DNA from 3 places in the Bacillus sp. M5A3_1b genome. Region 1 is predicted to be linked to each of the others. Evidence: riboswitches for the same ligand, from Rfam matches in the RefSeq annotation. Region 1 holds a riboswitch; each other region holds the start of a gene.
The links. Region 1 has a riboswitch for S-adenosylmethionine ahead of ACLBWW_RS25050 (cyclase family protein). Riboswitches for the same ligand answer to the same signal wherever they lie in the genome.
Positions count from the first base shown of each region.

Region 2: linked by a shared signal. The riboswitch ahead of ACLBWW_RS25720 (MetQ/NlpA family ABC transporter substrate-binding protein) and the one ahead of ACLBWW_RS25050 (cyclase family protein) in region 1 are both predicted to bind S-adenosylmethionine.
Region 3: linked by a shared signal. The riboswitch ahead of ACLBWW_RS12575 (ECF-type riboflavin transporter substrate-binding protein) and the one ahead of ACLBWW_RS25050 (cyclase family protein) in region 1 are both predicted to bind S-adenosylmethionine.

Region 1 is NZ_JBKEZY010000012.1:76,391-78,594, forward strand. It holds gene ACLBWW_RS25045 (hypothetical protein) at 1-283, shown strand, start outside; gene ACLBWW_RS25050 (cyclase family protein) at 311-943, opposite strand; SAM riboswitch class I at 1,028-1,140, opposite strand; gene ACLBWW_RS25055 (PRK06851 family protein) at 1,291-2,204, shown strand, end outside.
Region 2 is NZ_JBKEZY010000013.1:78,735-80,938, reverse strand. It holds gene ACLBWW_RS25725 (methionine ABC transporter ATP-binding protein) at 1-219, opposite strand, end outside; gene ACLBWW_RS25720 (MetQ/NlpA family ABC transporter substrate-binding protein) at 232-1,044, opposite strand; SAM riboswitch class I at 1,130-1,244, opposite strand; gene ACLBWW_RS25715 (NAD(P)-dependent alcohol dehydrogenase) at 1,325-2,204, opposite strand, start outside.
Region 3 is NZ_JBKEZY010000004.1:8,651-10,854, reverse strand. It holds gene ACLBWW_RS12580 (ABC transporter ATP-binding protein) at 1-273, opposite strand, end outside; gene ACLBWW_RS12575 (ECF-type riboflavin transporter substrate-binding protein) at 284-832, opposite strand; SAM riboswitch class I at 971-1,086, opposite strand; gene ACLBWW_RS12570 (aspartate/glutamate racemase family protein) at 1,241-1,921, shown strand; gene ACLBWW_RS12565 (macrolide family glycosyltransferase) at 1,971-2,204, opposite strand, start outside.

The sequences.
Region 1 (2,204 bases):
ATATGAAATGCCGCCACTTTGGATTGATGCATTGGCAATGATGCGTGACGGTTTTTTATTGGGGGAAATTGAGGAGAAATTAAAAGAAGAGTATCCAGATGAAGAAATAAATATGTTAGCATTTACGAGGCAACTGTTAGAGCTAGAGCTTGTCGGAATGGTAGATGGGGAAGAAATAGCTTGTACAAAGAAGAAAGAGAAAGATTATTTAGCTTGGTTACGTCCTCGTGTCGAGCAATTCTTTCTTAGTTTAAATAAAAAAAATAGAAGCAAAGGTCAGTGATGATCTTTGCTTTTTTGTATAGTTTGTTTAAAAAATTACAGCGAATGCCCTTGCGAAAGCACCGTCGCTATCTTTAATTTTTAAAGGTGCCGCTGAGAAAAAGAAACGTTTCGTGTTAATTGCATCTAAGTTGGTTAAGTTTTCGATTAAATAAATATTATTCCCAAGTAGTATGTGATGAATTGGCGATGTTTCTGTCGTTACCTCATCAGGAGAGATGAAATCTAAACCGACAGATTTTACTTTTAATTGAACTAGTTCTTCAGCTAATTCTTCAGAAAGATAAAAAGCTTCTTTCTCATATGCTTCTGTATTCCATTTCGTAGAGAGATTGGAATGGAAAATGACAATATCACCTTCTTTTATGTCAGCGTTGTGTAATACTTCTTTAGGTATTTTTCGTTCTTGTACATGAGTTACATCAATAAGAACAGCTTCGCCTACAAATTGATCTAGGGGTAATTGATCAATAGTCGTTGCGCCTGAAATGAAATGAGCAGGAGCATCACAATGCGTGCCAACATGAACGACAGAATGAAAGTCTGTAACTTGATAGCCTGTCTCTTCAACGCTTGTAATGGCTCCTAAATTGATTTTTGGTGTTCCAGGGAATTGGGACATATTGTTTTCAAATGTTTGTGATAGGTCAATTACTTTCATTTTAAATACCTCCAATATATGTTTTGAAATAAAAAAACTCACCTTTCATAATCAAGAAAGATGAGTTTTGTACACAATAGTTACGTTTTATCTTTCAAAATGCAATGCATTTTGCAGGAATTAGCACCTATTCAGTTTGTATAAACTGAGGTTGCTGGGCGTCAAAGGGCCGGTCCCTCTGCCTCTCTTGATAAAGACATATTAAGTTTTCATTTCTGAATATTCACTACTTTTTAAATTGTAATTCATTTCCTTTTTTCGTGCAATACAAAATAGGTATTCACCCAAATAAAGTTGCTCGCATATTGTAGCTTATGTAAATAGAATGCTGCGAAGGAGTGAGTGCAGTGACAGGGAATGTATTGAATTATTACGCTGGTGGAAATACAGCTAGAGGATTTCATAATTTATACGATGAGAATTTAAAAGGGCTAAACAGGTTATTTATTTTAAAGGGTGGTCCTGGGACCGGGAAATCTTCTTTAATCAAAGCAATAGGTCGCGAGTGGGTTGAAAAAGGATATGATATTGAATTTTTACACTGCTCTTCTGATAATAAATCGGTTGATGGTGTAATTATCCCGAAGTTAAAAGTAGGAATTGTTGATGGAACATCACCGCATGTTATTGAGCCGAAAATGCCAGGAGTTGTGGAAGAGTATATTAATTTAGGGGTTGCTTGGGACTCAGATAAATTAAGAAAGCAGAAGGTGGAAATTGAACGATTTGTTTCAGAAGCAAGCAAGGCTTTTCAAACTGCTTACGCTTGTTTTAACGAGGCACTAGTTATACATGACGAGTGGGAGAAAATATATATTAATAATATTGATTTTAATAAAGCAAATGAACTAACCGATCAGCTGATTCAGAAGTTATTTACAGATAAAGGCGGGAAACAATCGCTTGTGAAACATCGGTTTTTAGGGGCAGCTACACCGAAAGGAGCAGTTGATTTTGTTCCTAATTTAACAGAGGGATTACCACATCGTTATTTTATAAAAGGACGCCCAGGATCTGGGAAATCAACAATGCTTAAAAAATTAGCTAAGGCAGCAGAAGAAAAAGGATTTGAAGTTGAAGTATATCATTGTGGATTTGATCCAAATAGTCTTGATATGGTTATCGTAAGAGAATTAGGGTTTGCAATTTTTGATAGCACCGCACCACATGAATATTTTCCGAGCCGCGAAGGTGATGAAATTATAGATATGTATGCCTTGATTGTGACACCAGGGACAGATGAGAAGTATGCGACAGAAAT
Region 2 (2,204 bases), on a different contig from region 1:
TGATAAAGTTGTTAAGTCTTGGCCGTTTACAATGATATTTCCTGTCGTTGGTTTTTCTAATAAATTTACACATCGAATTAATGTACTTTTACCAGCGCCACTATATCCAATGATTCCAAATACTTCGCCCTTTTTTACTTGAAGGGAAGTAGGTTTAAGAGCTTCTACATTCCCTTTTTTTGTTGTAAATACTTTGGATACATTTTTTAATTCAATCATTATCGTCAGCTCCTACCAAGATGGTAAAACTGAACCATCAAATTTTTTCTCGATAAATTCTTTTACTTCTTTAGATTGATAAGCTTTCTTTAATTTATTTACAACAGCATCATCTTTATTTTCAGTACGAACAACGACCCAGTTTACATATGGTGAATCTTTTCCTTCACGGAAAATAGAATCTTTCGCAGGGCTTAATTTTGCACCTAATGCAAAGTTTGTATTAATTGCAGCTGCTTTCACTTCACTTAGTTGTGTCGGTAATTGAGATGCCTCTAATTCAACAATCTTTAAATTTTTTGGATTTTCAATTACATCTTTCGCAGTCGCTTTTTCTGTAGCCTTTGGATCCACTTTTAAAACGCCTGCTTTTTCAAATAGCTTTAAAGCTCGAAGTTCATTCGTTGGATCATTTGGTACAGCGATTGCGTCGCCCTCTTTTAAGTCTTTTACATCTTTTATGTCTTTAGAATATACGCCCATAGGGAATGTTACTGTTGAAAATACTTCAGTTAATTTCATATTACGTTCCGCTTTAAATACGTCTAAATATGATTTCGTTTGATAGCTATTTACATCGAGGCTTTTTTCATCTAAAGATACGTTCGGTGCTACATAATCATTAAATACTTTTACATCAATCTCGAGTCCGTCTTTCGCTGCCACTTCTTTTACCTTTTCAAAAATTTGTTCATGTGGTCCACCTGTTACACCGACAGTAATCTTTTTCTCATCTAATGCTTTTACCTCTTTATCAGAATTAGCACCACATGCACCTAACAATAATACCGCTCCACTTACAATGCTCAATAATACTTTTCTCATCTATAGTTCCCCCTTCATATACGTTCCAAAATAAAAAGCACCTCTCAAAAATAAGAGAGGTGCCGAATAGATAAAATAGGTTCCTCTCTTATCTTCCAAAACGAAAACTCGTTTTGCAGGAATTAGCACCTTAGCTTATACGTCATAAGCTCGGTTGCCGGGCATCATCGGGCCAGTCCCTCCGCCACTCTTGATAAGAGTATGTGTATGTAGTTTTTTAATATGGTACTAATAGTAAATCTTACAAAAAGAATTGTCAATGTTATTTTCTGAATATATTTTATTTTAAGGTAATAGAAACGTTACCTTTCTTATGTCCCTTTTCCACATACATATGAGCTTCAGCAATTTCTTCTAATCGGTAAGTTTTATCAATAACAGGTTTTAAATGTTCTGTTTCAGTTAGTTCTTTTAGTAGAATCATATCCTCTTTACTTACCTTTGCCATCATTCCATTAACAGATACATATTTTCCATTGGGTGTTAATGCATTTGTACAAAGGGATTTTTTATACTTTCCAACTGCATCAAATATAATATCGTAGCGCTCGCGCCTCTTAGTAAAATCTTCTTTCGTATAATCAATTACTTTATCAGCTCCTAAAGATTGAACGAGTTCAAAATTTGAATTACTACAAACACCCGTAACGGTTGCACCGAAATATTTAGCAAGTTGTACAGCAGCTGTTCCTACCGATCCTGAGGCACCATATATGAGCACTTGTTGCCCTTTTTTTATACAACCCTTTCTCAGGAAATGTAATGCTGAAGTTCCACCAAAAGGAATAACTGCCGCTTCTTCATACGTCACATTGGTAGGTTTTAATGTTATTAATCCACTTTCATGTACGCATGTGTACTCGGCATAACCACCGAGGTTTAGTTCTGTTAATGCAAAGATAGAATCTCCTTTTTTAAATTGGGTTACATCTGTTCCTATTTCTTCGATTTCACCGGATAACTCTACGCCAAGTATAGGTTTTCTCGGTTTTCTGAAACCTAATATGATCCGCATAGGAATCCAAAATAAGAGGGGACTATTAAAACCGCGTATTCTACAATCTCCAGTCGATACACTTGTTGCGTGAATTTTAATTAATACTTCGTTCTTTTTAGGTGTAGGTTTCTCTATATTTTGAAGCTGAAGAACGTTAGGTGGT
Region 3 (2,204 bases), on a different contig from region 1:
CAAAATTGTGCCTACCTGTTTACTCAGTTCAAAAACACTCTCTTTCCTCGGGTCTTCTCCGGCAATTAAAATATTACCAGTACTAATCCCTTCATAAGAAAAGGGGATTAGCCCATTTATACAATGAGCTAACGTTGACTTCCCTGAACCACTTCGTCCAGCGATTAGTACTTTTTCTCCAGGGTATATATGAAATGTAATGTCTTTTACAGTAGGCTGCGCAGCATGTTCATATTGAAAACTGAATTGTTCAAAAGAAATGATTGGTTGCATGTTAACATCCCTACTTTTCAATTTTTAAATGTGTATGTTTCTTATTAGATTTAGCTAGACCTATTGTAATTGGCAATCCAAGAACTAAAAATACAATAACATCCGCAATTGTCGCTCCTAATACTTGTATAACAATTTTGTCAAATGGTTCTCCCATGACAATAACATCGAATGCCCCAGCAAATATAATAGCAATGACAATACCAATTAACCCAGTAATGGCTAAATAAGAAATATCCCGCTTATTATACGTCCCGTTTTTCACACTAAAGCTAACTCTTTTTTGAATGAGTCCCATTGCAAAGCCGATAATGCCTGAACTAATAACCCACCCCCACCAAATACCCCATCCAGCGATTGTATCTGTTACGGTATGACCGATAAGTCCTATTAACAGTCCTGCCACTGGACCAAATAACGCTCCAAAAACGGTTAAAATAGCTAATGCAGGTTTAATAAATGTATTTGGTGCAATAGAAAATCCCCAAAGCCCTAATATCCCGTATAATGCTGCTCCAATTCCGATTGCTACTACTAACTTTGTTGATAATTTGTTCATTACAATTCCCCTCCCGTATTAGTCAACTTTTATTACTCTATATTTATTTTGAAAATGAATTATGCATCGACACTCCCTTTCTATACAACAAAAAATGACCCCTTACATAAGAGGTCATTTTCTTCACGTTCAAGAATCCTCTTATCTTCCAAAAAACACGTCGTGTCCTCTGCGGAATTAGCACCTTCCTATAAAGTTATATAGGGGTTGCTGAGGTTTCATAGGGCCGTTCCCTCCACCTCTCTGGATAAGTATTAATTTGTAATTTGTATTATGGCATTAATAAGTGTAAATTTCAACACTTTTCTAATTATTTTTTATTTTTCGTTTAACGGTACATTTAAATCATTGTATTCTTATCGGAATTATGAAATAATGAATTCAAAATAGTAACGGGAGGAATGTACGATGAAAGTAATCGGTTTAATTGGTGGACTAAGTTGGGAAGCTACATCGTTATACTATAAACATATTAATACACTTACACTCTCTCAATACGATCAAAATGCGAAGCTTGTTTTATATAGCATGGACTTTGGTGAAGTAACTACTTTATTACAAAATCATCAATACGAAGAAGTGAAAAACGAATTAGTCACAGTTGCAAAAAAGGTTGAAAAGTCCGGGGCTGAATGTTTATTAATGTGTTCCAATACGGTACATTTATTTGCTGAAGAAGTAGAACAGGCAATATCTATTCCACTTCTTCATATTGGTGATGTAAGTGCTAAAGAAATGGTAGAGCAGAATATAAAACGGATCGGACTATTAGGTACGAAACAAACGATGGAACAAGACTTCTATAAATCACGTCTAGCGAACTATAACATTGAGACAATTATTCCAAATAAAGAGGAAAGAAATTTTATTCATCATGTTATTTTAAATGAATTAAGTAAAGGAATTATTTCAGAAACATCAAAAGAAAAGCTATTACAAATTACAAACTCATTAATTCAAAATGGCGCAGAAGGTATATTGCTAGGCTGCACTGAAATACCATTGCTCATTTCCCAAAACGACCTTACTGTACCTGTTTTTGATACCGCTTTTTTACATGCAAATACTGCTGTGCAGTTTGCAGTATAATAATATAAAAGCATAAAGGTAGTGCCTCTATGCTTTTATATTGTCTAAACTATTTATTTAAAAGAGATGTAATCACTGCAATTGCTTCTTTAGTACCACCACATTCTAAAAAACTATCATTCAGTTTTCGTATACCATGTTTATATTTTTCATTTGAAAGAACGTCTGTTACCGCTTCATTTAAAGTTTGCACATTAACATTCTCTTTCAATAACCGATGTGCGGCTTCAAGTTCAGTTAATCTTTGCGCTATCATTGGCTGGTCTTTATCGTGTGGAATTAT